3 regions of the Shewanella sp. 125m-1 genome follow, and region 3 is predicted to be linked to each of the others. Evidence: predicted binding sites of a transcription regulator. Region 3 holds the regulator's gene; each other region holds the start of a gene.
What was found. The regulator NrdR, encoded in region 3, represses ribonucleotide reductase genes. The targets are predictions, from matches to a motif close to AAACACNANATNTNGTGTTT.
Positions count from the first base shown of each region.

Region 1: the regulator NrdR is predicted to act here: its motif matches at 4,442-4,461, upstream of nrdA (class 1a ribonucleoside-diphosphate reductase subunit alpha).
Region 2: the regulator NrdR is predicted to act here: its motif matches at 3,453-3,472, upstream of nrdD (anaerobic ribonucleoside-triphosphate reductase).

Region 1 covers NZ_JBRILT010000039.1:19,328-29,253, forward strand. Annotated here, with positions in the region: gene gyrA (DNA gyrase subunit A) at 1-2,480, opposite strand, end outside; gene ubiG (bifunctional 2-polyprenyl-6-hydroxyphenol methylase/3-demethylubiquinol 3-O-methyltransferase UbiG) at 2,772-3,482, shown strand; gene ACVBIK_RS15645 (HAD family hydrolase) at 3,475-4,152, shown strand; gene nrdA (class 1a ribonucleoside-diphosphate reductase subunit alpha) at 4,611-6,899, shown strand; gene nrdB (class Ia ribonucleoside-diphosphate reductase subunit beta) at 6,971-8,101, shown strand; gene yfaE (class I ribonucleotide reductase maintenance protein YfaE) at 8,070-8,453, shown strand; gene ACVBIK_RS15665 (hypothetical protein) at 8,697-9,584, shown strand; gene ACVBIK_RS15670 (NirD/YgiW/YdeI family stress tolerance protein) at 9,701-9,926, opposite strand, start outside.
Region 2 covers NZ_JBRILT010000015.1:58,051-67,976, reverse strand. Annotated here, with positions in the region: gene ACVBIK_RS09110 (YibL family ribosome-associated protein) at 185-541, opposite strand; gene nrdG (anaerobic ribonucleoside-triphosphate reductase-activating protein) at 707-1,171, opposite strand; gene nrdD (anaerobic ribonucleoside-triphosphate reductase) at 1,303-3,420, opposite strand; gene ACVBIK_RS09095 (hypothetical protein) at 3,832-4,518, opposite strand; gene ACVBIK_RS09090 (MarR family winged helix-turn-helix transcriptional regulator) at 4,600-5,052, opposite strand; gene ACVBIK_RS09085 (NADP-dependent oxidoreductase) at 5,233-6,231, shown strand; gene rssA (patatin-like phospholipase RssA) at 6,344-7,321, opposite strand; gene ACVBIK_RS09075 (DEAD/DEAH box helicase) at 7,648-8,994, shown strand; gene ACVBIK_RS09070 (DUF3010 family protein) at 9,291-9,734, shown strand; gene ACVBIK_RS09065 (M48 metallopeptidase family protein) at 9,820-9,926, shown strand, end outside.
Region 3 covers NZ_JBRILT010000001.1:225,552-235,477, reverse strand. Annotated here, with positions in the region: gene recN (DNA repair protein RecN) at 1-622, shown strand, start outside; gene ACVBIK_RS01020 (phosphatidylglycerophosphatase A family protein) at 691-1,185, opposite strand; gene thiL (thiamine-phosphate kinase) at 1,185-2,144, opposite strand; gene nusB (transcription antitermination factor NusB) at 2,324-2,731, opposite strand; gene ribH (6,7-dimethyl-8-ribityllumazine synthase) at 2,746-3,222, opposite strand; gene ribBA (bifunctional 3,4-dihydroxy-2-butanone-4-phosphate synthase/GTP cyclohydrolase II) at 3,368-4,471, opposite strand; gene ACVBIK_RS00995 (riboflavin synthase) at 4,621-5,286, opposite strand; gene ribD (bifunctional diaminohydroxyphosphoribosylaminopyrimidine deaminase/5-amino-6-(5-phosphoribosylamino)uracil reductase RibD) at 5,290-6,411, opposite strand; gene nrdR (transcriptional regulator NrdR) at 6,480-6,929, opposite strand; gene glyA (serine hydroxymethyltransferase) at 7,078-8,334, opposite strand; gene ettA (energy-dependent translational throttle protein EttA) at 8,614-9,926, shown strand, end outside.

The DNA of each region.
Region 1 (9,926 bases), on a different contig from region 3:
GCAGGTGTTCTTACCAAGGTACCTTTGTTACTGATCAACATGATTTCATCATTGCCGCCAACTTGTACTGCACCCACTACGGCGCCGTTACGTTCGCTAACTTTAATTGAAACCACACCTTTAGTACCGCGGCTCTTCGCTGGGTACTCAGATAGATCAGTACGCTTACCGTAACCGTTTTCAGTTACCGTTAAGATTGCACCATCGCCTTTAGGTACGATTAGCGATACAACCGTTTGGCCATCTTCCAGCTTAATACCACGCACACCCGTTGCAGTACGTCCCATAGCACGTAGCGCAACAACCTCTTCGCCTGTTTCTGGATCAATCTTAACTTCACCAGTTTCAGAGCTACGAGCCTTCTCGTTAAAACGGACAACTTTACCTTCGTTAGAGAACAGCATGATATCGTCATTACCATCGGTAATATCAACACCAATCAGCTGATCGCCATCTTTTAGGTTAACCGCAATAATACCGTTTGCACGAGGATTGCTGTAAGCCGTTAGTGCAGTTTTCTTAACCGTACCGTGTGATGTTGCCATGATAATGTACTTATCTTCAGCATATTCACGTACAGGTAGAATTGCAGTAATACGCTCACCTTCAGCCAATGGCAATAGGTTAACGATTGGGCGACCACGAGCTGTACGGCTTGCCAATGGTAATTGATAGACTTTAAGCCAGTACATCTTACCAAAATCAGAGAAGCACAAGATGGTATCATGGGTGTTAGCAACCAATAGTTTCTCAACGAAATCTTCGTCTTTCACTTTAGTTGCAGCTTTACCTTTACCACCACGACGCTGGGCTTGGTAATCAGACAGTACTTGATATTTGGCATAACCTAAGTGAGAAAGCGTCACAACAACGTCTTCTTCATTGATTAGATCTTCAAGACTCATATCAACTTCGTTAGCGTTAATAACAGTACGTCGCTCATCACCAAAGTTTGTTAATACTTCTTCAAGCTCTTCTTTAATCACTTCCATCAAACGTTGTGGACTACCAAGAATAAATAGTAGTGCAGCAATAATTTCTAGAAGCTCTTCATATTCAGCAATGATCTTGTCATGTTCTAGACCGGTTAAACGGTGTAAACGTAGTTCAAGGATCGCTTGAGCTTGCTGCTCAGTCAGGTAGTACTGGTCGTCACGGATCCCGAACTCTGGTTCAAGCCATTCTGGACGAGCTGCGTCATCGCCTGCTTTTTCAAGCATGCCTTTAACATGTCCAAGCTCCCAGCCTTGTGCAACAAGTTTAACTTTTGCTTCAGCAGGCGTTGGAGAGGCTTTAATCAACGCAATAATTGGATCGATGTTAGCTAATGCAACCGCTAACGCTTCAAGGATGTGAGCGCGTTCGCGTGCTTTACGCAGTTCAAATACCGTACGACGCGTTACCACTTCACGACGGTGAAGAATAAAGCACTCTAGCATCTCTTTAAGGTTAAATAGTTTAGGCTGACCATTGGTCAGTGCAACCATGTTAATACCAAAAGAGCACTGCATTTGGGTCTGTGCATAAAGGTTATTTAGTACAACCTCACCCACTTCGCCACGCTTGATTTCGATAACAATACGCATACCGTCTTTATCAGACTCGTCGCGTAAGCCACTGATACCTTCAATTTTCTTATCTTTAACAAGCTCGGCAATTTTTTCAATTAAACGCGCTTTGTTAACTTGATAAGGAATTTCGTGAACAATAATACGCTCACGACTATTCTCTTCTTCAATATCTGCACGTGCACGCATCACTGCGCGGCCACGGCCTGTCTTATATGCATCGATAATGCCCTTGCGGCCATTAATGATTGCAGCCGTTGGGAAGTCAGGACCCGGAATGTAGTCCATCAGCTGTTCAATAGATAAGGCAGGATCTTCGATTAGCGCTAAGCAACCAGCAATCACTTCGCTTATGTTATGCGGAGGAATGTTCGTTGCCATACCAACAGCAATACCTGACGAACCGTTCACCAGCAGTGTTGGGATCCGTGTAGGTAAAACAGCAGGAATAAACTCGGTGCCATCGTAGTTTGGCACAAAGTCAACGGTCTCTTTCTCTAGATCGGCTAAAAGCTGATGTGCCACCTTGTCCATACGGATTTCGGTATAACGCATTGCTGCCGCCGCATCGCCGTCAACTGAACCGAAGTTACCTTGACCGTCAATAAGTGGATAGCGCATAGAGAAAGGCTGGGCCAAACGAACGATTGTGTCATATACCGCTGTATCACCATGTGGGTGATATTTACCGATTACATCACCTACGACACGGGCAGACTTTTTATAAGGCTTATTCCAGTCGTTTTTCAATTCGCTCATGGCGAATAATACGCGGCGATGTACCGGTTTTAAACCGTCACGAACGTCAGGCAGTGCACGGCCAACAATTACGCTCATAGCGTAATCTAAGTATGAATTTTTTAATTCGTCTTCAATATTAATTGGTGTTATAGATGAAGCCAGATCAGTCATAAACTGCTCGATCCCCTGAAATTTAGCGTGCTATTCCTATTTCCTAGAATAGCTATGCTTGAAAACGTGATTTGGCATTCTAACACAGTTATTTTATGGCGCTAGACCCAAATATCGATTCATTTTAAATAAGCCAAAAAAGCTAATTCACTTGATTAAAATCAAGACATAGGCGCATTAATTGTTCAGTTTGTTCAATAAGTAACAAACAGCTCCATAACTGCTTTGTTTCTTGGTGCTATTCATTATAATGTGGCCCAAAGACAGATTTTTCGCTCTGAGGTAATTTAAGTGCAAACACATAATAATGTTGATCCACAAGAGATCGCGAAGTTTGAGAAAATGGCCGCCACTTGGTGGGACCCTAACGGCGAATTTAAGCCACTGCATAACTTAAATCCACTTCGCCTTAACTATATTGACCAAACAGCAGGCGGTATTTTTGGTAAACAAATTCTCGATGTCGGCTGTGGCGGCGGAATTTTGTCTGAAAGCATGGCAAAAATTGGCGCTAACGTAACTGGCCTAGACATGGGTGATGAACCACTTGATGTCGCCAGACTTCACGCACTAGAAACAGGCGTCGAGATTAACTATGTAAAAAATACCGCTGAAGCACACAGAGACCAACACCGTGGTCATTATGATGTCGTCACTTGCATGGAAATGCTTGAGCATGTTCCTGACCCTAGCTCTGTTATTCAAGCTTGCGCCGATATGGTTAAACCAGGTGGTTTTGTGTTTTTCTCAACCATTAACCGCAACATCCGTGCCTATGTTGAAACCATTCTAGGTGCTGAATACCTATTAAAGATGTTGCCTGTTGGCACACATGATCATAATAAATTTATCAAACCATCAGAGTTAATTGGTTTGGCTGATAACGCCGAGCTATTTTGTACAGATGCTGTGGGTATTACCTATAACCCTATTACTGACATCTTCAGATACACCAAGAGCCTTGAAGTTAACTACATGATAGCTACGGTTAAAAATGACTAAAGCACAGGCACTTACTATTAAAGGTGTGCTATTTGATTTAGATGGCACACTCGCTGATACGGCACCAGAAATGATTGAGGCACTTAATATGGCTTTAGCCGCGAATGGTCACAGTCGTGTGCCATTTGAAGCCATTAGAGCGAGCGCCTCACATGGCAGTGTCGCAATGATTAAAGCTGCCATCCCCGCCATTGATGACGCAAGCATTCCTTCATTACAGCAATCTCTTTTCGACAATTATGAGCTGATTAACGGAGATAATTGCGATTTATTTAAGGGGTTAGATAGGTTACTGGACACGCTTAGCCAGCTTTCCATCCCCTTTGGGGTCGTCACCAACAAGCCAGCGCGCTTTGCAAGGCCTCTATTAGATAAACTCGGTTTAACAGCAAAAATGCCTGCTGTGGTCAGCGGCGATACCACTCAACATTCAAAGCCCCATACAGCTCCTATGCTGTTAGCAGCACAGCAGCTTAGGGTTTTACCTGAGCATATTCTTTATTTAGGCGATGCTGAACGTGATCTTATCGCTGCTAAGGCGGCGAATATGATCTCAGGTTTAGCGGTCTGGGGGTATATCGGACCAGATGACGAACCGAGTCTTTGGCCTGCTGACTTAAGTTTTGAAAACGGTGACAGCTTAGCCGATTTTTTTTGCTATAAGCGCTAGCGTATTCACCCTTTATATGCTGCTTTAAAATCTTTGTTAATTAAGTTATTAAGCGTCATAAAAAAGTACTCAAATGATCGGTTAGGATCGCACAAGTTAGCAGCGATCTTATGGATCATTTTTATTTGCTCAAATATTACTCTTCACCGAGGAAATCAAATCAAAACAAGCTTTAAGGGTTAGCCATTACTAACAGGTTCAATTACCCCCAAGATATCCACAACTTGTCCAATAAATTCCCACTTGCAAAAATACCATAACCTCACTATCTTGTAGCTATTGAATCTCAAAACACCATATATTGTGTGTGAGTGACAATAACAGGCACTATTAAGTCGTTTGTGTCAACAAAAAGGAACTCTCCGTTTTTACGGTTAAAAACTGTTTGTTTACAGGGAAACGTAGGGTGAACCTGAACTGGTCACTTTCATAAATATAAAAATCAAGGTCTATCTTTAATGAATAGCAATATGACAGTCACAAAGCGTAGTGGCGAACGTGAGACTATCGATCTCGACAAAATCCATCGCGTTATTGAATGGGCGGCAAAGGGACTTAATAATGTCTCTGTATCAGAAGTAGAACTCCGTTCTCACCTGCAATTTTTCGACGGCATTGCAACTGAAGCCATCCATGAGACTATCATTAAAGCAGCAGCTGACTTAATTTCACCAGAAGCACCTGATTATCAGTTCCTTTCTGCACGACTTGCTGTGTTCCATTTACGTAAGAAAGCCTTTGGCCAGTTTGAACCTCCTAAGCTTTATGACCACGTGGTCAATTTAGTTGAGCTCGGTAAGTACGATGCTCACATTCTTGAAGATTACTCTCAAGAAGAGATTGAAATTCTTGATACCTATATCGATCACTGGCGAGACATGAACTTCTCTTATGCCGCTGTAAAGCAGCTTGAGGGTAAGTATCTTGTACAAAACCGTGTTAGCCACGAAATTTATGAAAGTGCTCAGTTCCTGTATATCTTGGTTGCAGCTTGCCTATTCGCAAAGTATCCCAAAGAGACGCGCCTTAAGTACGTTAAAGACTTTTATGATGCAACTTCATTATTTAAAATTTCGCTACCTACACCTATCATGGCAGGTGTACGTACGCCAACTCGTCAGTTCAGTTCATGCGTTCTAATTGAATGTGGCGATAGCCTAGATTCAATTAACGCGACCTCATCGTCAATTGTTAAGTATGTATCTCAACGTGCTGGTATTGGTGTCAATGCAGGCCGTATTCGCGCACTAGGTAGCCCTATTCGCGGTGGTGAAGCTTTCCACACAGGTTGCTTACCATTTTATAAGTACTTCCAAACAGCGGTTAAGTCTTGTTCTCAAGGCGGCGTACGTGGTGGTGCAGCGACCCTATTCTATCCAATGTGGCATCTTGAAGTTGAATCACTATTGGTATTAAAGAATAACCGTGGTGTTGATGATAACCGTATTCGTCACTTAGACTACGGCGTTCAAATCAACAAGGTGATGTATCAGCGCCTAATTCAGGGCGGCATGATCAGCTTATTTAGCCCATCAGATGTGCCTGGAATGTACGATGCATTCTTTGAAGATCAAGAAGAGTTCGAACGTCTGTACCTTAAATATGAAGCTGATAGCAGCATTCGTAAAAAACAGATAAAAGCTGTAGAGCTGTTCTCATTAATGATGCAAGAGCGCGCTTCGACTGGCCGGATCTACATTCAAAACGTTGACCACTGCAATACTCATAGTCCATTTGACTCTAAGGTTGCGCCTGTACGTCAGTCTAACTTGTGTCTTGAAATTGCCTTGCCAACTAAACCGTTAAATAACATTAACGATCCAGACGGTGAGATTGCACTTTGTACACTATCAGCATTGAACTTAGGTGCTATTAAGAAGTTAGAGGAGCTTGAGCCACTAGCTGATCTTGCCGTGCGTGCACTCGATAACTTACTTGATTATCAAGACTACCCAATCATCTCTGCTGAAAAAGCATCGATGAACCGCCGCACACTGGGTATTGGCGTAATTAACTTCGCTAATTACCTAGCAAAAGAAGGCGTACGTTACTCAGACGGTTCTGCTAACGGCATTACCCACAAGACTTTTGAAGCGATTCAATTCTATTTATTGAAAGCCTCTATGAAGCTTGCTCAAGAACAAGGTGCTTGCCCCTCGTTCCATGAAACAACTTATGCTAAGGGTATTTTACCGATTGATACCTACAAGCGTGATCTAGATAAGATCTGCGACGAGCCATTACATCTAGACTGGGAAACATTACGTGAAGAGATCAAGACACACGGTCTACGTAACTCTACCCTGTCAGCGCTAATGCCATCAGAGACCTCTTCACAGATCTCTAACGCTACTAACGGTATTGAGCCACCACGCGGTTTAATTAGTGTTAAAGCGAGTAAAGATGGCCAGCTAAAGCAAGTTGTACCTGACTTTGAAAAATATCAGTATAGCTACGAGTTATTATGGCAAATGCCTAATAACGATGGTTATTTGCAGTTGGTAGGATTGATGCAGAAATTTGTCGATCAGTCTATTTCAGCTAACACTAACTACGACCCGACTCGATTTGAGGGTGGCAGAGTACCCATGAAGGTACTATTGAAAGACTTATTAACCGCTTACAAATATGGTGTGAAGACACTTTACTATCACAATACTCGTGATGGGGCTTCAGATAGTCATGACGATATCACTGCCATTGAGAAAGAAGATGACAGTTGCGCTGGCGGCGCATGTAAGATTTAACCCAAGAGTTAATCATTAGTATTAAACGTTAATTTAAGGGGGCTTAGCCCCCATTATCGGAAGATAGAAAAATGGCCTATTCAACATTTTGTCAAACTCCTAACAACGCAATGCTAGAGCCTATGTTTCTTGGGCAGTCAGTTAACGTAGCGCGTTATGATCAACAGAAATATGAAGTTTTTGAAAAGCTGATCGAAAAGCAGCTTTCGTTCTTCTGGCGTCCAGAAGAAGTCGATGTCAGCCGTGACAAAATCGACTACGCGGCACTACCAGAGCATGAAAAGCATATCTTCATCTCGAACCTTAAGTATCAAACACTACTTGATTCAATCCAAGGTCGTTCGCCAAACGTTGCCTTCTTGCCATTGGTATCACTACCTGAGCTAGAGACTTGGATTGAAACCTGGTCATTTTCTGAGACTATTCACTCGCGCTCTTACACTCATATTATTCGTAATATCGTTAACGATCCTTCAGTTGTGTTTGATGACATCGTTGAAAATGATGAGATTTTAAAGCGCGCAAGTGATATCGCTAACTACTACGATCACTTGATCAAGCTGAGCCAGGCTTATCATTTGTTGGGCGAAGGTAGTCACGAAATTGATGGTGAGATCATTGAAGTCACTAAACGTGAAATCAAAAAAGCCCTTTACCTATGTATGGTATCGGTCAACGTACTTGAAGCTATCCGTTTTTATGTCAGCTTTGCTTGCTCGTTCGCATTTGCAGAGCGTAAGGTCATGGAAGGTAATGCGAAAATCATTCGTCTTATCGCTCGTGACGAAGCCCTGCATCTAAACAGCACTCAGCATATCTTGAAGATCATGCACGCTGGTAAAGACGACCCTGAAATGGCTGAAATCGCTAAAGAGTGCGAGCAGACGGCTATCGATATCTTTATCAAAGCCGCTGAGCAAGAAAAAGAGTGGGCTAAATACCTATTCAAAGATGGTTCAATGATTGGGCTAAACGAACATATTCTGTGCCAGTATGTTGAATACATCACCAACGAGCGCATGAAAGCCGTTAATTTTGCATCGCCATATCCAGAGCAAACCAACCCTCTTCCATGGATGAAGAACTGGTTAGAAAGTGATTCAGTACAAGTAGCCCCACAAGAAGTAGAAGTCTCTTCTTATCTTGTTGGCCAAATCGATTCTTCTATCGATGATGATGAGTTCTCTGACTTTGACCTTTAAGTCACAAAACTTTAGTCAAGCTCGCTTTAAGAAGGCTCCGATTGTGAGCCTTCAAGGCATGCCTGTGTTGCTGTTTACTGAGCAACACATCAGCTTGCTTGAAGCATTAGAGCTAAAGAAAGTCAAAATCTTCTCTGAATGTCGCAGTGGCTTTTGTGGACAGTGTAAAACTAAAGTAAAAAGCGGTAAGGTTAGCTACTTTCGTGAACCACTTGTTACACTGGAACAAGATGAGTGTCTTCCTTGCTGCTGCATCCCTGAGGAAGATATCGATTTAGTACTCTCTGCCGAAGGGGCTGAAGTCGTTGTACGTGCACCAGCTCAACAATCCCCGACAACAAAAGCAATTTAATTACACTTTTTCACTTCGTCACAGCTTCCTTCATACCTTTTGGCTTTTAATATCTGCCTTAACAGCGCTACCAACACTGGTTGTTTGTAAATGTCAGCTTATAGTGCATTCTACTTTCAACATAAATGCTATATAACCACATGCTAGCGGCGATACAAATGCTAAACAATCAAGGTCAGCTGGGTTATTTTGTTAAATTGACTGCTATTATAGGCGCAAACAAATTTTAATCTGAAGGCGAGAATGCAGACAGTTAGTCCTACTAAGCTATTAAGCATACTAAGTAAAGTCACCATTATCGGTAATGCAAACGGAAAGTGGGAGATCCCATCGAGTGGAGCGACCTTCATTTTTAACGGTACAACATCTCAAGACAAACAAGATCCAATAACCAGTACGCTGATCAATATCTCTAACGGTCCATTTGTTGGCTCAAAGAGACCCTTTGTTGTTTCAGGCCATTTTACTGATACTGAGCTGGCATTATTAACACAGCAGCTTATTGAAACAGCAGAGTCATTAGAAAAAGAGCTTCACTGCTGGCCATCAACAGGATTGGTGACCGCGGTACTAATGACAAAGCTCTCTTGCCAATTAACAGTTAAACGTATGTCGTTACTGCCAAGTCTTAAACGTCAATTGACCATGCAAAGTGAAGAACACTTAGCTTGTATGGTCCACAACTGGTTAGGGGAACGTCGTATTGCATTAGGTTTACTTGCAAGTTTTGACTGGCCTGAATTGATGTTGCCCAAGCCGGAGCTATTGCCCGTTCAGGTCCTTAACGACGAGCAGCATAAGGAGCGCCACATAGCTCACTGCCCTTTTCTATTGCTCAAAAAAATACATAACCAGGCACAGTCTAAATCAAGTGTGGCAGATGAAAACTCGACGCCAGATAACCTCTGTTTACTGAACTACTTAGCAACAAGCCCCATCGAAACCTGGTTACACCATTCAAGCCAAGAAAAACTACTCGATTGTGAGCTCATGTTCTTCAACCAAACCCCAGAGCAAGCAAACTCTTTTTGGTATTTAGTTGATAATCAAGCATCTCAGTACTTAGATGCCATAAGGCACCGACTAGCATACTGTCAGCAAGTGCTCTTTACGGAGCAACAGCTGCTCTAGTACTTCTAAAAACCTAGTATTGAACATGAGCTTCACTAGATCACATCAAGCTTTAAAATAAAAAGACCAGTAGTAAGTACTACTGGTCTAATTGGGTGTTAGCGTTGTACTCAACTCTATTTTGCTAATTTAACCGAGTCCACATCAATTTGTGTGTAAGACCAACTGCTGTCAACCTCACCTTCAAGGACAACCTTAGTTTCAGGCGTCGCTTCAACGCCATTCCAGTCACGATCGTCAATCTCAACGATGACTTCCCCTGTATCATCCTTAAATTTGTAAGCTTCATCTCCCAAACTTGCCACGATATAACCCGTTAATATTACTGGAGTGTCATCCTTG
Region 2 (9,926 bases), on a different contig from region 3:
GAGACTGCAAACGTCCTGATAAAGAAAATAAATGCTTGAGACGATACTCTTGCTAGCTCAAATATTCAATCAGTCTATGGCTTAAAGCATTCTCTAATCGGCCATAGACTTAACTTGAGCAAGCATAAGCCCAGTGCTTAAAGATAACCTTGAAGCGGCTCACTAAATCAATAACTAAACGCGCTTAAAACTCTTTTGGCGCAAAGCCTGTGACTTGCTTAATACCCATTTCACGACCTAAAGCCGTCATTGGGTGAACCACAACCAAACCTTTAACAGACTTTTTCAACTTACCCATGTCTGCCTGCTCGGCTTTAGTTAATACACGGCTAAACTGAAGACCCGTAACCGTGCCGCCTTGCTTGCTTAACTCGCGTGTTTGCTGAGCTTTAACAGCGCTGATCCGTTTAGTCATAGCTGCAATTTCTTGCTTAAACTGTATGATAACAGTCGGATCGGTACGCTTTTCAGCTGCTGCTAGCTTACGACGAAATTTGTCTAACTTATCGTTGAGCGTTTGCAGCTCCTGCTTTAAATTCATTTACAGACCTTAAATTCAAATCTAATTTACACGTTTAGAAACAAAAACAGCCTCAGTTAACTGACGCTGTTTTGTCATTATTGCCACATTATAACAGTATATAAGCCAATTTAACCTAGGTTTATAGCTAAACAACTGACAAGTTACGTCAGTAATATGCTCAATCTACCTGAGATAATGGATCTCTTGGTTACTACTGCCCTTAAAAACTAAGCTGGGGTCGGCAAGTGACTGCTCAAACTTACCATCAATCACGACATTGACTAAGTCGACAATTTCCTGCTGCTGAGCCGTTAAACTGCCTAAAGTGTAGCCAGTCCATAGCCAAATATCTTTACCAGGGCATTGCTCCCTCACCTGCTTAACTAGCGACAAAATTGCTGTCAGGTTTGCAGGAAACAGAGGGTCGCCACCGGATAACGATAATCCACGGCGTTTAATACGTTCATCATTTAAGTCATCAATAATACGCTGTTGCATCTGTTCATCAAAAAGGTGACCAGAACAAGGGTTCCAGGTGGATTGGTTATAACAACCACGACATTGGTGCTCGCACCCCGACACGAAAAGGGTCGCACGAGTACCGGGGCCATTAATTACATCTGTCTGATAGTATTGATGATAATTCATATTAAACTCGTTTCAGCTAGAATTTTGCTTTAACTAGAAAACAAAAAGGTGCTGAACACAGCACCTTTTATGTACACAAACCCAATATCTACAGGCTAAGCCATTTGCATGCTAAGCCCCTAGTATTTTTATTATAAATGCTTAACGCGGCGCTTAACTTCTTCTTGCTTACCATAGTTAAACGGTCTTGCATCTGGGCTACCTAAGTAACCACATACACGACGCGTCACAGACACACGGCTTGGTTCATGGTTGCCACACTTAGGGCACGTAAAACCTTTACTGGTACAGCTAAACTCACCGGTATAGCCACAGTCGTAACACTCATCGATTGGGGTGTTAGTGCCGTAATATGGCACTCTGCTAAAACTGTAATCCCATACGTTCTCTAACGCTTCTACGTTATTTTGCATGTTAGGGAATTCGCCATAACAGATGAAACCACCGTTCGCTATCTCTGGGTATGGCTGTTCAAAATCAATCTTATCGTAAGGGTTCACTTGTTTTTCAACGTCCAAATGGAAGCTGTTTGTGTAGTAACCCTTTGCGGTAACGCCATCAACCACACCAAATATCTTGGTATCAAGTGCACAGAAGCGGCTACACAAGTTCTCACTTGGCGTGCTGTACAGGCTGAATGCGTAACCAGACTCTGCTTTCCAGCTGTCGGTGGCTTGTTTCATGTACTTAATAACCGCAATGGCTTTTTCACGTAGCAGTTCGCTGTCGTAAACATGCTCGTCTGTGCCATAAAGCGCATTAATAGTTTCATGCAGACCAATATAGCCTAATGAAATTGATGCACGACCATTTTTGAAGATCTCAGAAACATCATCATCAGCTTTTAGACGCACACCACACGCACCTTCCATATATAGGATAGGGGCAACGCGCGCTTTAACACCTTCAAGGCGAGAGATACGAGTGTCCAAGGCCTTACGAGACATGGCTAAACGCGCATCTAAAATACGGTAGAACTCTGCTTCATCACCTTTTGCTTCAAGCGCAATACGTGGCAAATTCAAACTCACAACACCTAAATTGTTGCGGCCTTCATGCACAAGCTCACCATCTTGCTCAAAGGTTCCTAAGAAACTACGGCAACCCATCGGCGTCTTAAATGACCCTGTCACCTTCTCAACTTGTTCATAGTTAAGAATATCTGGGTACATACGCGTGGTAGCGCATTTTAATGCCAACTGCTTAATGTCGTAGTTACAATCGCCGGTTTTATGGTTAATGCCATCGCGAATAGCAAAAACAAGTTTTGGGAATACCGCTGTTTTACGATTTTTACCTAAACCTGCAATACGCACTGTCATCATAGACTGCTGAATTAAGCGTGATTCCCAAGAGGTACCTAAACCGAAACCAAAAGTCACAAATGGGGTTTGACCATTTGCAGTATGTAGCGTGTTAACTTCATACTCTAATGACTGAAATGCATCGTGACACTCTTTTTCAGTTTGCGCAGTGGCAAACGCTTTTGCGTCGGTAATGCCCCAATTAAGCGCTACCTGGTAGTGCTTGTCGTAACTCTTCGCCACAAAGGGTGCCAATACTTCATCGATACGGTTAATCGTTGTACCGCCATAGATGTGGCTTGCCACTTGCGCAATAATTTGTGCGGTCACTGCAGTCGCGGTAGAAATTGACTTCGGGGTTTCAATTTCAGCATTACCCATCTTAAAGCCCTGAGTTAACATGCCGCTAAGATCAATAAGCATACAGTTAAACATCGGGAAGAATGGCGCGTAATCTAAATCGTGGTAGTGGATCTCACCAGACTCATGTGCGGCAACGACATCTTTAGGCAAAATGTGGCATTTTGCATAGTGCTTAGCCACGATACCCGCAAGCAGATCGCGTTGAGTTGGGATCACTTTAGAGTCTTTATTAGCGTTCTCATTCAACAAAGCCGCATTGCTTTGCTCAACTAAACCACGGATCTCTTTATTCAAGCGGCTGCTAACTTCACGATTGATATCTCTATCGTGACGGTATTCGATGTAAACGCGCGCCAAAGATTTATACGGCCCTTCCATGAGCAAGTTTTCAACGGTGTCTTGCAGATCATGGATATTAACTTCTGCTAACTGCGAAACACTTTCTCTCACATTTTCCGCAATCTGTTGTGCATATTCAGCGCACTCAATACCTGCCGAGTTAGCAGCTGCTATCACGGCGTCTTTAATCCTTGTTTCGTCAAAAGGCGTACGGTAACCATCCCGTTTAATAACCACTGGCATTGTATAAATCCTCTTCAGCTCGCTCATCAAAGCAACACTATATATAGTGCTACTTTTTCAATAAATCACAATATGTGGCGCATTAAGCTATAAAATAACGATAAGTACTTTGATCCAGATCATCATTTTAAAAGAGGAAGACAATAAGAAAACAGTTCTGTCTACAAAGCCACTGATCTCAAATTATGGCCTTGACGAACTCATGGAAGCGGGCTAGTGACAGTATAATTTAGGTATAAATTGTGGATAAAAATAGGCAGGTAAAATTCTTTATTCATTACGTGTGCCGCAACTTATTGGAAGCTTTAAAAAAGGGCGAGCGACAAGTAGCAATTGATCCTTCTCTTGCAGAAAGAATCCAGCTCAAAATGTATTCTCAACTACAAAAGTAAAATCACACATAGACAAATACTAATGCCTTTTGGCTAATGCAAGGTAGCTATTGAGCTGACCATTTTCTTGCTGATGTTCGCCAGTCATTGCAGCGAGCTGCATCAACGATTTCAACCCTTGATACTGGTTCTGTTGCACTTCCGTCAATGGCCTTTCAGATTGTAACAAGTCAGTAATTTGGCTCGAAACCCGGTTAGCCTTTTGTGCAACTAAAGGAGATTGCGATACATCCATTGCCCCCATGACCCACTTCGCGTTGTCTAGCAGCTCGGCAAGCTCTCGGTCTTGTTCGCTATTGGTTAACGTACTGCGCTGTTCATCAATAAAGTCAGATAAAGGCTGCACTTCTGCTGGCGGGATGTCGAAACCGCTATTAGATAATCGGTTGAGCTGGCCTTCGCTGAGAATGCCATCTTGATAAAGACGTTGAATAAGGGACGGTAATTGTGCCGAAGTAAATTGGCCTCCTTTGAAGAAATCGTTAGCCATCGCCTCGATTTTCTGTGCTCTTTCTGCACGGCCAGATAATACCAGCGTATTATCATTTTTTGTCAGCTCCGTCGTTTCAGCTTGAGGCGCTGTCGCTCCTAGTGCAGCGACAGCCCCTGCACCGCCAACATTTGACTGGCCACTATTAACGCCATAAGTGTCTGATACCTGAGCATTACTATTAATTGCATTGCTGATACTGCTGAGTGGATTCATCGTCAAAAAGCCGGCGTAAAGAGAGTATAGGGATCTCTAAAGCATTTAACGTGCCGACTTGTTAACTAGAAAATCAACTGGTCATTTTTGCGTCAACGCATGGGTTAAGGACAAACATAACGTTCTAAGTTGTTCAACTTGCTCCGGGTTCATATCAACCTTTGCTAACAAGGTTTGTTTGAGCGCCAAGGCTTCAAGCTTAAGGCTATGACCGGCATCGGTTAACGCTATCACCTTTTTACGCTCATCGGTTTCATCAGCCAGTCGCTTTAGAAAACCTTTAGTCTCAAGTCGCTTAACGATAGGGGTCAACGTCCCCATATCGAGCCGGGTCGATTGTGATACCAGCGTCAAGCTTACTCTGTCTTGTAGCCATAATGACTGCATGACTAAATATTGTGGGTATGTCAGCTCATATTGCTCCAATAACGGACGGTAAGCTCTCATTAAGGCGTTGTTAGCCGTATAGAGCGCAAAGCAGACGTTATCAGAAAGACAATTGTTAGACGTGTCGTTTGAGTCGTTGTTGGTCACTGCTACTACACTTAGGCAAGTCAAAATTTTACTAATTTTAACTCACATCAGGTGTCAAAACTAGCTTACACCACTTTTATTTGCGAGCAATTATTTTGCGCGCAAAGCATTTGCAATATGTGTAAAGCTTTACTATGATGCATTCAATTACTTTGCGCGCAAACAAAATAAAGGAAAGATATGAAATCTCAAATCATTCAACTTAAGTCTCGCCCTGAAGGCATGCCAACAACTGACAACTTTAACCAAGCAGAACTCACTCTAGCTGCTATTAAGCCCGGTGAATTTCTGGTGAAAAACCTTTGGATGTCTGTCGACCCCTATATGCGTGGACGCATGATTGACAGAAAGAGCTATATTGCACCTTTTGAGCTAGGTAAAGCATTAGAAGGGGGAGCGATTGGTGAGGTCATTGAATCACAACACCCTGACTTTCCTGTTGGCAGCAAAGTTAACAGCATGTTTGGCTGGCGCAGCCATTTTATCACCGACGGCACAGAGATAACTCGCCTGCCTGATACACCTATTTGTGAGTCGCATTTTCTTGGTGTCTTAGGCATGCCTGGTATGACAGCTTGGACGGGCCTTAATCGTATTGCAGCGCTAAAACAGGGTGAAACACTCTTCGTATCAGCTGCATCTGGCGCGGTAGGCAGCGTAGCGGTGCAAATAGGTAAACTGATGGGCGCACGTGTTGTTGCCTCTGTCGGTTCAGATGAAAAAGCCCAGTACCTTAAAAGCTTAGGTGTTGACGCTGTCATTAACTATAAAACCTGTGGTGATTTAGATGCCGCTCTTGGTCTGGCTGCACCTGAAGGAATTGACGTCTATTTTGAAAATGTGGGCGGTGAGCACCTCTTTGCAGCACTTAACCATATGAAAGATCATGGCCGAATTGCGGTATGCGGTATGATTGCCCAATACAATGATACAGTGCCGACACCAGGACCTAGTAACCTAGCGCAAATCATCATAAAGAAGCTAAAGATTGAAGGTTTTATCGTATTTGAGCACTGGGAGCACTACGGCGACTTCGCTGCGCAAATGGGTAAATGGCTAGCAGAAGGTAAGGTGCAAGCTGAGCAAACGATATATGAAGGTTTAGACAATGCGCCTGATGCCTTTATTGGCTTGTTTGAAGGCAAAAATCGCGGAAAAATGGTTGTTAAACTCGCTTAACGTTTTTGGTCAATAAAGCGAAATAAAACTGAGAACAAAGACTGATGAAAATGTCACAAAAAAGGCGCTAACAGCGCCTTTTTTATTTCTTTTACTTTAGCACCAAAGGCTATTAGCCCCCGTGCTGTACCAAAGCAGCTTCAATCAAATGGGCCACCTTTTCGACAGCAGCTTCACCAGCAGCAATCGCTTCTTCCGCTCGATGGAACTCCATGGTGCCTATGTTGCCCATATCTGGCACGATACAGATATCCGGTGGATCGCCCATCAAACGCGCTCGCTTATGACGCCCTTCTAAAATTTCCATCGATTGCTGCATGACTGCTAGCATACCAGGGTTAGGATTATGCGCTGCACCGCCCTTACTCCCTAATGAAAACTTATCGGTTAAGCCGGAGATATAACCACGCCCACGAGCTAACAGATCGGTAAAGCCTTTATCTTGATGCTGCTCCGCCTCTTGCTCTTCTTCCACTGTCGGCTTATTGCTTTTCATATTAATGGGTAAAACTTGCATACGACCACGGCGAAGCCCATGCAGATCGACTGCAATAACGAGATCTACGCCCATCGCGCGGCTCACCGAAACGGGCACGGGGTTGACAACAGCACCATCGACTAACCAACGTTCGCCAACTTTAACAGGAGGCAAAATACCCGGCATAGAACAAGATGCTCGAACGGCATGCCTTAAGTCCCCTTCTCTAAACCAAATTTCTTGACCAGAATAAAGGTCAGTTGCAACGGCAGCAAACGGCTTTTTTAAGTCTTCAATTTGCAGGTCGCCAATGCGCTGCTGCAACACATCAAACACACGCTCGCCACCAATAAGACCACCACGGCCCCAACTGATATCCATCAGCCCAAGTACATCCCAGCTGCTAAAACTGCGCACCCAGCTCTCAAGCTCTTCTAAATGGTCATTGGCGTAAGCTGCGCCAACTAAGGCTCCAATTGAGCAGCCTGCAATTTTATCGGGATAGATCCCCATTTTGGCTAGACCGTTAAGTACACCAATATGCGCCCAACCTTTTGCAGCTCCGCTACCTAACGCTAAACCTATTCGTACTGATTGTTTGTTTGTAGACACGTTAAAATAACTCCATAGGTCAGCTTGAAACTAGACGCTTCAACTCAATGCCAAAGCGCCTGCTATCAACTTGTAAACATCACTCGACGTCACTAAAATTTACGTCAAGCTAGATAAGTACTTAATCAATTTGTACTAGATAACACCCATCGTATAGTCAACTGAGAAAATGGTTAATCGGCGACACTAGACGAAGGTTATTCCTAGAAGGCTAAGCATTTTAGCAGAAATCTCTCCACTTGAAGAACAAAGTTGACGGGTATTCGTAGCGCATTGGTAAATCTGTAGGTTATAATGTGCGGTCGTATCATTTAAGGAGTACACCTTTGCAATTTACCGATTTCGCACTGGATCAACGTCTGTTACAAAGTCTTAAGCACATGGGCATTGACACCCCAACAGAGATCCAGGAGCAAGCCATTCCTGTCGCCCTTGCAGGCAAAGATTTAATGGCGTCGTCTAAAACAGGCTCAGGTAAAACATTAGCCTTTTTGTTGCCAGCGATGCAAAGACTGATTTCGTGTAAAGCATTGAGTAAACGTGATCCTCGCGTGGTCATTCTATTACCGACCCGAGAGCTTGCCACTCAAGTGTACAGCCAGCTGCGATTATTAGTTGCCAATACCCAGTTCAAGGCAACCAAAATCTTAGGTGGTGAGAACTTTAATGACCAAGCTAAAGCCTTAGCCCGTGATCCACATTTTGTTGTGGCAACACCAGGCCGTTTAGCTGACCACCTAAAACAACATCATCTTCACCTTAACGGCCTTGAACTGCTGATTTTAGATGAAGCTGACCGCATGCTAGATCTGGGCTTTGCTGAGCAGTTGAAGCAAATTAACAACGCGGCAGACCATAAGCGCCGTCAAACCCTAATGTTTTCTGCCACCTTAGATCACGGCGATGTAAACGACATTGCCAACGAGCTATTGAAGTTCCCAGAGCATGTCGCAATTGGTGCCAGTAACTTAGAACACAAAGATATTACTCAACGTATCTTCTTATGTGATCACTTAGATCATAAAGAAGCTATTTTGACTCGTATTCTAAAAGAAGAGCAGCAAAAGCAGATCATCATCTTTACTGCCACAAGACAAGATACTGACCGTTTAGCGACAAAGTTAGCGGCTGAAGGTTTTAAAACCGCATCGTTAAGCGGCGAGCTAAAACAAAACGCGCGTAACCAAATCATGGATGAGTTTAGCCGTGGCTTGCAGCAAATTTTGGTGACGACAGATGTAGCATCTCGTGGACTGGATCTATTAAACGTATCATTAGTGATTAACTTTGATATGCCTAAGTTTGCTGAAGAATATGTTCACCGTATTGGCCGTACTGGCCGTGCTGGCGCTAAAGGCGATGCTATTTCGCTTGTTGGACCTAAAGACTGGGTTAACTTTACTCAAGTACAAACCTTCCTAAATAAGACCTTTAGCTTCAGCGAGCTTGACGGCCTTAAAGCTAAGTTCAGTGGCTTAAAGGCTAAGGCAGTAAAAACGTCTAAAGCAAAGCCTGCTGCAACAGCGAAAAAGAAAGCCGCCACAGCTAAGAGAAAGTCGACAGCCAAAGCTGCAGCTAATCGCGATAGACGTTTTGCCACTGGCGTAGACATAGGCGATGCACCAATGCTTAGAAAACCAAAATCTAAGCTACAAGATACGCCTGAAGACTAAATTTGCTTATCTTGATGTTTAGCACTCTGATGGTGCTAAACCGTTCGCAATTCATTTAAGCTAAAAAAGCCGCATTGATGATTATCACTGCGGCTTTTTTGATCCAACATAGTCAATCCCGCCCTTCAACATCACGTTTAAAATAGCTGTTTTCAGCAAAGCACATTCTGTTCGCAATTCTGAGACCACTAGAGTGACTAAAAGTCATTTAATCGCAGCATAAACCTCATTAAAACGCTGACCGTTTCGATAAATAGCGCTACAATATGCCCAATATTGTTTTTTTAAGGTTTATCATGAGAGTTTGTGGCGTAGAGTTAAAAGGTGGCGAAGCCATCATCAGTTTATTAAGTTATGAAGGCGAAACGTATAACGTGCCGGATTGCCGTCAAAAGTCGTTCGCGATTTCAAACTCAGAAAATGCTGAAACCATGCGTGATTTTCACTTTGCTTTTGGTAAGTTGATTGAAGACTACAAAGTCGATGAAATCGTCATTATCGAACGTGAGCAAAAAGGCAAAGGCGCTGGCAGCGTAACTAGCTTTAAATTAGAAGCCCTTATTCAAATACTGCCAGTCAACGTGACATTAGTGTCACCTGTTGCTATCAAAGAGCAGTTAAAACGCAATCCACCTCAGGTAGATTTCGAAGGCCTTGAGCTTAAGCGTTTCCAAAAGAGTGCATTTGAAGCAGCTTATGCATTCCATAATATGACGATTTACAAGACTGACGAAGAATAAGCACTATCGAAGTCAATCCTAATGGGCGCACTCAGAGCGCCCTTTTTTTTATCTCCACAGTCTCGTCCTCGAATATAAGTAAAGCATGCAAAAACTAACTTACCTCGCAGGTTACTCAAGCGAAATCCAAGCTCAAGTAGGCCAATTACTTGCTCAAGATAAACTCGGTGAGTTCCTCCTTAAACGTCATCC
Region 3 (9,926 bases):
TGAGCAACTAAGAGCAAGCCAGGCAGCCTATTTACAGCATGCTAAAAAACTCAGTCAAAGCCGCAGCCGCTACGCTAAAGAGCTTGATAAGCAAGTGACTCAGTCTATCCATGAGCTCAACATGCCTAAGGGCAAGTTTACTATTGCGGTGAATTTTAACGAGGCTGTTGTTACGCCAACGGGTTGTGACAATATTGAGTTTTTAGTTTCAACTAACCCTGGTCAGCCTCTGCAGCCAATTGCCAAAGTGGCATCGGGTGGTGAACTGTCACGTATTGGTTTAGGTATTCAGGTGATCACCGCTAAGAAGGTCTCAACTCCAACCTTGATTTTTGATGAGGTCGACGTCGGTATTTCAGGGCCGACAGCTGCTGTTGTTGGTCGTATGCTTAGAAGTCTTGGTGGATCAACACAGGTATTTTGTGTGACTCATTTGCCTCAGGTTGCAGGTAATGGCCATCAACATATGTTCGTTAATAAGAGCAGTAAGGCCGGCAAAACGGAGACCTCAATGGTGACGCTCGATAAAACTCAGCGCATTGAAGAGCTCGCACGTCTATTAGGTGGCGACACCATCACCAGCAATACTCTGGCGAACGCAAAGGAACTCCTGCTTAGCTAATCTCTTTTTTAGCGAGTAAAACAAAAATGCAGAGCTAAGCTCTGCATTTTTTATTCTTTAAACAGCTATCAAGCAAAGTAGTAAGCGAAACCTTGTAAACAAAGTAGCGAAAAAATACCCGCAAGCACATCGTCAATCATAATACCAAAACCGCCATGAACCTTAGCATCAAGCCAACGAATGGGCCATGGCTTTAAGATATCGAATAAACGAAACAGGAGAAAACCAATAGCCAACCACTGCCACCCTGCTGGTGCGGCAATCATGGTGATCAACAATCCGACTACCTCATCCCAAACAATCGCACCATGGTCATGCACGCCCATATCTTTTGATGCTTTATCACAGATGTAAAAACCCGCAAGCATACAGATAACAGTCAATCCGATATACCAAGGCAAACTCAAAGGTGCCATGAGTAAATAAAGTGGAATGGCAGCGATAGTGCCAAAAGTACCCGGCGCTTTTGCCGCGAGCCCAGAGCCAAATCCTAAAGCCAAAAAGTGGATAGGATTTTTTAATGAAAGCTTAGCTAGTACAGGATCTTTAGAGAGTAAATTCATTAGTTAAAGTGCTCAAAGCCCAAATTAATAGGTTCAAATGGCTGATTTCCACTAAGCAATTGTAATTGCCCGCCAGTACATACTTGTCCAATCTGGGTAAATTTCACACCCGATTCAACGAGTGATATCTCTAGCGCACCTTTTTGAGCTTCTGGAACGGTGAATAATAGCTCATAATCTTCACCACCGGTTAATGCATAGCTTAGTGCCATCTCAGCTGACGTATTACGTTTAAGCTGTGCAGACATTGGGATATTATCGACATTAATGATAGCGCCAACTTGTGAGCTTTTAAGCACATGTTGAATATCTGATATGAGTCCATCAGAGATATCAATGGCGCTTGAGGCAAGTGTGCGCAGTGATTGCCCAGCTAGTACCCGCGGAGTAGGCCTGTAATGACGGTTTATCAGATACGCTCTGTCATCGATGTTTGCCTCAGCTTTATTACGCAGAAGCTCTAAGCCTAGTGCTGAGTCCCCTAGATTTCCTGTTACATAAATCCAATCACCATTTTTAGCACCACTACGAGTCAGCCCGCAGCCTCTAGGTACCTGACCATTAATAGTGATGGTGATAGAGCGTGGACCGCGTGTGGTGTCGCCACCGATAAGTGCGACACCATAATATTCTGCTATCTCAAACAAGCCCGCACTAAAGTCAGCGAGCCAAGCCTCATCAACCTCGGGTAAGGTCAGTGCTAAGGTCATCCAAGCAGGTTCTGCGCCCATTGACGCCAAATCAGATAAGTTTACTGCAAGCGACTTATAGCCAAGCTCTTTAGCTGGCATATCAGGGAAAAAGTGTACATTTTCAACTAAAGTGTCACACGAGATGGCAATAGACTTATTTTCTGCTGGCTTAACTATGGCGCAATCATCGCCAATACCAATAACAACGTCTTTGCGAGACTGAGCGCGCCCAGTAAAAAAACTTTCGATTAATTGAAATTCTTTCACAATACCAATCACAAATTAGAGGAAGGATTCAGGGATAAATAAGGTAAGTGTAAATCAGGCCGTCACGCTAGCAAAGATTAGGAATTACTGCGCTTTGCTCAGGTGGAAAATGCATGGACTGTTCTTATCCCACTGTCAGATCTAACAAAAACGGCATCCTAGGATGCCGTTTCTATTAACTATCTATTGCGTGCTACCAGCTTATCGAGAATGCCGTTAACAAACTTATGTCCATCTTCTGCGCCGAATGCTTTTGCAAGCTCGATAGCTTCGTTAATCGCTACCTTATAAGGCACATCCTTGCGGAATGTCAGTTCATAAGTTGCTAGACGTACAATCGCTTTTTCAACTGGGTCCACTTCATCAAGTGGACGAGTCAAGAATGGAGTGATTAACTCATCCAATTGACTCTTCTTTGTTGCAACGCCACCTAATAGCTCACGAAAGTAAGCGATATCGACGCCATCAATAACTTGTTCTGTTAGAAACTCATGCTCAACATCAGCAATATTGTTACCACTTAGCTGCCATGAGTAAATGGCCTGAACGGCTAAACGGCGGGCCTTACGGCGCTCTGAAGGCTTCATTAAATTGTCCTAAATTACAGCTGTTCTTCAAGTGCTTGCAGAACGTTAACCATTTCTAGCAGACCAAGTGCAGCTTCGCCGCCTTTGTTACCTGCTTTAGTACCCGAACGCTCAATAGCTTGTTCAATGGTATCAGTGGTTAAAACGCCAAATGCAACGGGAATATCAAACTCAAGTGCTACTTGAGCCAAACCTTTATTACATTCACCTGCAACAAAATCGAAATGAGGTGTACCACCACGGATAACCGCACCTAGTGCGATGATACCGTCAAATTTTCCGCTAGCCGCGACGCGGCGTGCAGCGAGTGGCAGTTCAACAGCGCCAGGCACTTTAACTACAGTGATATTGTCATCTGCAACTTGGCCAAAACGCTTAAGAGTGTCAACCGCGCCATCGAGTAAACTATCAACAAGAAAACTGTTAAAACGTGAAACTACGATCGCAACTTTGGCGTTTTTCGATTCGATATTACCTTGAACTACGTTCATTTATCTTACCTAAATTAGCTTAATTACCCAGCATAGGGACGGAAGAGGCGGTATGATACCACAGCACTCCGCACTGATCGCTATGCAATTAATAAGAAAAGTGTGAATTTAAGCCTCAGACTGACAATCAACCTGAGGCCAGCATTTATTCTGCAATATATTCAGTTACTTCTAAACCAAAGCCTGAAAGAGAATGATAGCGCTTTGGCGAGCTTAATAAACGCATCTTTGTTACGCCCACATCCGCAAGAATTTGTGAGCCTACACCCACTTGGCGAGACGTACCTTGCCATTGTGCAGCAACAGGTGTGCTACCGTTATCTTCAGCTTCAAAAGCTTTAACTTTGGCTAGAATATCGCTGCTGTGCTCATGATTACCCAATAACACCAACACGCCACCCTCATTGCTAATGCGCTCCATCGCTTTCTCTAATGGCCAGCTACGCTGCTGATCACGCTCTGAATGCAATAAATCATTGAAGGTGTTTTGTAGATGCACACGTACTAATGTGTTTTCGGTAACGTCGCCTTTAACTAATACATGATGCAACTGGTTATCGATTGTATCGCGGTAAGTCAGCATTTCAAACTCGCCAAAACGAGTTGGCAACTTACATTTCGCTTCACGAACAACACTGGTTTCTTTGGTGTTACGGTATTCGATAAGGTCGGCAATCGTGCCCATCTTCAAGCCATGCTTTTTCGCGAAGATTTCAAGATCAGGGCGACGGGCCATGGTGCCGTCATCATTAAGAATTTCAACAATGACCGATGATGCTTCAAAACCTGCTAGGCGCGCTAAATCACAGCCCGCTTCAGTGTGGCCAGCACGAATAAGTACGCCACCTTCTTGCGCCATTAGCGGGAAGATGTGGCCAGGCTGCACGATATCCGATGGCTTTGCATCTTTACCCACCGCCGCAAGCACGGTTACTGCACGGTCTTGCGCCGAAATGCCCGTGGTTACGCCCTCGGCCGCTTCGATTGAAACGGTAAAGTTAGTCGAAAACTGGGCATTGTTGTTAGTGACCATCAAAGGTAAGTTAAGCTGCTGACAGCGCGCTTTAGTCAATGTTTGGCAGATAAGGCCACGGCCAAATGTCGCCATGAAATTCACAGCTTCAGGCGTCACCATGTCGGCAGCCATGATCAGATCGCCTTCATTTTCTCTGTCTTCGTCATCCATCAAGATCACCATCTTACCTAGACGAATATCTTCGATGATCTCTTCTATACTATGTAACGCCATGTTCAGACCTTTATTTTTCTCACTGTATTCTAAGTTACATGCGTCAATAACGATGAACTTAAACCAGTATCTAATGTAATGATTATTCTTGATTGTATATAGACTTGATTAAGACAAATTTAATCGTCAAATCCGCCTTAAGCCAGTCTTTATCGTAAAAAACCTGAGCGAGCTAACAATTCCATAGTCACTTCTGACTTGGGGCTGCTCTCTTGCTCTTGGGTGCCGTAACTCATAAGCCTTTCTAAATGACGGGCTATCAAGTCCACTTCAATATTAACGTTGTCGCCGGCCTTCAAATCCACTAAGGTCGTTTCACCTGCAGTGTGCGGTACTATGGTCAGCCTAAATCTATGCCCTTGCACTTCATTAACGGTTAAGCTCACACCATCGATTGTAATTGAACCTTTATGGGCGATATAGCGGCCCAGTTCTACAGGTGGTGTTAGCCAAAACTCAATCGCTTGGCCCCGAAACTGTCTGTCGTCCACATGGGCAATACCATCAACATGACCACTGACCATATGCCCACCTAAACGGGTTGTGGGGGTAACGGCTTTTTCAAGGTTAACGGCTTTTCCAACCTGATAATGAGAGAACCCCGTCAAATTGACTGTTTCGGCTGAAATATCTGCCACATAACCGTCGCTCATTAACTCAACAACGGTTAAACACACACCATTGGTGGCAATACTGTCGCCAAGTTTAACATCTGACAAATCCAGTTTTCCGCTGGCGACGGTTAAACGAATATCATCACCACGGCGCTGCACTTTTCTTAAGTGACCAACTGACTCAATAATCCCAGTAAACATAAACTAATTACTCACTCTTAACGTTAAGCGGGTGTCTTTACCCACTTTGCGCTCATCGATTAGGTTGAGACGCGGTATGTCCATCATGGCTTGAAAATCATCTAGCGCGAGCAAATTACGCCCATGAGAGCCTAAGATTTTCATCGCTTGATACAGCACGATTTCATCTGCAAGCTCTTGGTTAACAAAGGCCCCTGCGAGTGTTGCCCCAGCTTCAACGAGTACTGAGTTACAACTCTCCCCCAATAAACCCAACAAGGCTTGCAGGTCAATACGAGAATCAACCGCGGGCAAAATTTGATGAGTCACATGAGCTGGCCAAGCTGCTTTCACATTCTCGGGGTACGCGATTGTCGACACCAACAAAATTGGGCTTGTTGTGTTAAATAAGTTTAGCTCAGCGCCAAGGCGTGCTTGACTGTCTAATACTACCCGCAGTGGTTGATGAATTTCTGCTGGTGCTAACTGGTGTGCAAGCGAGCCTAATTCGCTATGACGCACATTGAGGCTCGGATCATCAGCAAGTATCGTCTCAACACCTGTGACCAATGCACAATGGTGCGCACGAAGCCGCTGAACGTCGCTGCGCGCTTCAGGTCCCGTTATCCATTTTGACACACCATTAGACAGCGCAGTCTTACCATCGATACTCGCAGCAAGCTTAACCGTGACCCACGGCAAGCCTTTCTCCATTCGCTTTAAAAAGCCTAGGTTAACTTGCTTCGCTTCTTCGGTCATCAAGCCCACATCGACTTGAATGCCAGCCTCTCGCAGCATGGCAATGCCACGACCAGACACTTGTGGATTGGGGTCGGTAACGGCAATGACAACACGGCTTACACCGTGCTCGATTAATGCTTTAGCACAAGGAGGCGTACGGCCATAGTGGCTGCAAGGTTCTAGCGTGACATAGGCGGTAGCCCCTTTGGCATCGATTCCAGCCATATTTAAGGCGTAAACTTCGGCGTGAGGACCGCCAGCACGAATATGGTAGCCTTCGCCAACAATTTCGCCATCTTTGACGATAACGCTGCCAACACAAGGATTTGGACGAGTGGTGTAAATGCCCTTTTGTGCCAATTCAATGGCCAGGCTCATCATTTGACTGTCTTCGATAGACCACATAATGGCGGCAATTCCGATTGTTCGATTGTTTGAGGACTAAGCGGTTGGCTTAGCCCATGTAGCATAGGTTATTTTTGCAGTTTAGCGATTGCATCACCAAACTCTGAAACATCTTCAAAAGCACGATAGACAGAAGCAAAACGAATATAGGCAACTTTATCTAAGTTGACTAAGTGGTCCATCATCAGATTACCTATCATTTCTGATTTAACTTCACGCTCACCGGTCGCGCGTAAAGTCGATTTAATCTTAGTTAATGCCTGTTCAATTTGATCCATAGACACAGGTCTTTTCTCTACGGCTCTTAACATGCCACCACGTAATTTTTCTTCATCAAACGGCTGGCGACTGCCATCTTGTTTCACTACGCGAGGCATCACAAGCTCGGCACCTTCAAAGGTAGTAAAACGTTCATGGCATTGAACACACTCTCTACGTCGACGAACCTGATGGCCGTCAGCGACTAATCGCGAATCAATCACTTTTGTGTCAGTTGCGCTGCAAAATGGACAATGCATTTAGCCTCCGGTTAGAAATTAGGTAGTTTCACTCACTGAATTTAGCAAAACCTCAGAAAGTAGGCTCGAATCAAAAGTATGCTCGAATAATAACAAAAATGGCCGCATAAATGCGGCCATAGGAGTCTACCTGATTAAACGCTTAAGGTTAACCGTAAACAGGGAACTTAGCGCACAATTCCAGAACCTGACTCTTAACGCGTTCGCTAACGGCAAGATCTGAAATGTCATCTAAGATGTCACACATCCAGTTAGTTAACAGCACCGATTCTTCTTCACCAAATCCACGACGGGTAATTGCAGGTGAACCGATACGCAGACCAGAGGTCACAAATGGTGAGCGAGGGTCGTTTGGTACAGAGTTCTTGTTAACGGTAATGTTAGCATTGCCAAGAGCGGCATCAGCATCTTTACCTGTGATGTCCTTGCTGATTAAATCAAGCAAGAATAGGTGGTTTTCAGTACCACCAGATACCACATCATAGCCACGTTCAATGAACGTACGCGCCATCGCTTTAGCGTTAACAACCACTTGCTCTTGGTAAGTCGTGAACTCAGGGTCTAGTGCTTCTTTAAATGCAACGGCTTTAGCAGCAATAACGTGCATTAAAGGACCACCCTGGCCGCCTGGGAATACCGCAGAGTTTAGCTTTTTGTAGATATCTTCATCGTTAATCGCAGATAGAATCAAGCCGCCACGTGGGCCAGCCAGTGTCTTATGCGTTGTTGTTGTCACAACGTGAGCGTGTGGCATAGGGCTCGGGTAGATCCCCGCGGCAACTAAACCTGCAACATGCGCCATATCAACAAACAGGTATGCACCTACTTTATCAGCGATTTCACGGAATTTACCCCAATCAACAATGCCCGAATATGCGCTGAAACCCGCAATAATCATCTTAGGCTTGTGCTCAAAAGCAAGACGCTCAACTTCAGCGTAATCAATCTTACCTGTTGATTCATCGATACCGTACTGAACAGCATTGTATAGCTTGCCAGAGAAGCTCACATGAGAACCGTGAGTTAAGTGACCACCGTGGGCTAGGCTCATGCCTAAAACGGTATCGCCACCTTGTAGCAATGCCATAAACACAGCTGCGTTTGCTTGTGAGCCAGAGTGTGGCTGAACGTTAGCGTATGTAGCGCCAAATAGCTCTTTAGCGCGCGAGATAGCTAATTCTTCAACGATATCTACATGCTCACAACCACCGTAGTAACGCTTACCTGGGTAACCTTCAGCGTACTTGTTAGTTAGCTGTGTACCTTGAGCTTCGATAACACGAGGACTAGTGTAGTTTTCTGAAGCAATGAGTTCGATGTGCTCTTCTTGACGACGCGTTTCATCTTCAATTGCTGCAAATAGTTGTGGATCGTAATCCGCGATATTCATATCTTTTTTCAGCATTACTCACTCCAGCTGTAAAATTCTTCTAGTAGGGTTGCGCGGTATGATACAGCGCATTCGATCACAATCCCAGTATTTACAACATGAAATTACTTGCATTTCTAGATGAGAGAGTTTCGTAAAAAGCACTAATCGGTATAAATAACCACCAATACCTAGCTAACAGATTTATGCGTTAACTGTGAATGAAACTGCTCGAATTCAGATTTAAGTTCTGTATCGAATCAAGTAGAATTGCCGCCAATCAACGTAGAAAAAATACAATCAAAGAGAAATAACATGGCTCAATTTGTATATAGCATGCTTAGAGTGGGCAAGATTGTCCCGCCTAAAAAACAGATCTTAAAAGATATTTCATTAAGCTTTTTCCCTGGCGCAAAAATCGGTGTCTTAGGCTTAAACGGCTCTGGTAAATCCACCCTACTGCGCATTATGGCGGGCTTGGATACTGAAATTGAGGGCGAAGCGCGCCCAATGCAGGACCTAAAAATTGGTTACTTACCGCAGGAACCAAAACTTGATCCAAACCAAACTGTACGTGAAGCGGTTGAAGAAGCCGTGGCCGAAGCCAAAAATGCACTGGTACGTTTAGACGAAGTTTATGCGCTTTATGCCGAGCCCGATGCTGACTTTGACGCCCTTGCTAAAGAGCAGGGCCAGTTAGAAGCCATTATTCAATCGCAAGATGCTCACAACCTAGATGTAGTTTTGGACCGTGCCGCTAACGCACTACGACTACCCGATTGGGATGAGAAAATTGAAGTGCTTTCAGGTGGTGAACGCCGCCGTGTGGCAATTTGTCGCTTACTGCTTGAAAAGCCAGACATGCTGTTGCTCGACGAACCAACCAACCACTTGGATGCCGAATCGGTAGCCTGGTTAGAGCGCTTCTTACAAGAGTACACAGGTACCGTTGTGGCCATTACCCACGATAGATACTTCCTTGATAATGCCGCTGGTTGGATTTTAGAACTTGACCGTGGTGAAGGTATTCCATGGGAAGGTAACTACTCATCTTGGCTTGAGCAAAAAGATGCCCGTCTAACCCAAGAATCTGCTACTGAAAGCGCGCGTCAAAAAACAATTGCCAAAGAACTTGAATGGGTGCGCCAAGGGGCTAAAGGCCGTCAGTCTAAAGGTAAGGCGCGTATGGCTCGCTTTGAAGAGCTTAATACTAACGACTACCAAAAGCGTAACGAGACCAACGAGCTATTTATTCCACCAGGACCACGCCTAGGTGACAAGGTTATTGAAATCACTAACCTGACTAAATCTTATGGCGATCGTGTACTGATTGACGACTTGACTTTCTCAGTACCAAAAGGCGCTATCGTTGGTATTATCGGTGCTAACGGCGCGGGTAAATCAACGCTATTTAAGATGATTTCAGGTGCAGAGCAGCCAGACAGTGGCAGCGTTGAGTTAGGCGAATCTGTACAAATCGCTTCTGTTGAGCAGTTCCGTGATTCAATGAATGACAAGAACACGGTTTGGCAAGAGATCTCTGATGGCCAAGATATCATGCGCATCAACAACACCGAAATTCCAAGCCGTGCCTATGTAGGCCGCTTTAACTTCCGTGGTGGCGATCA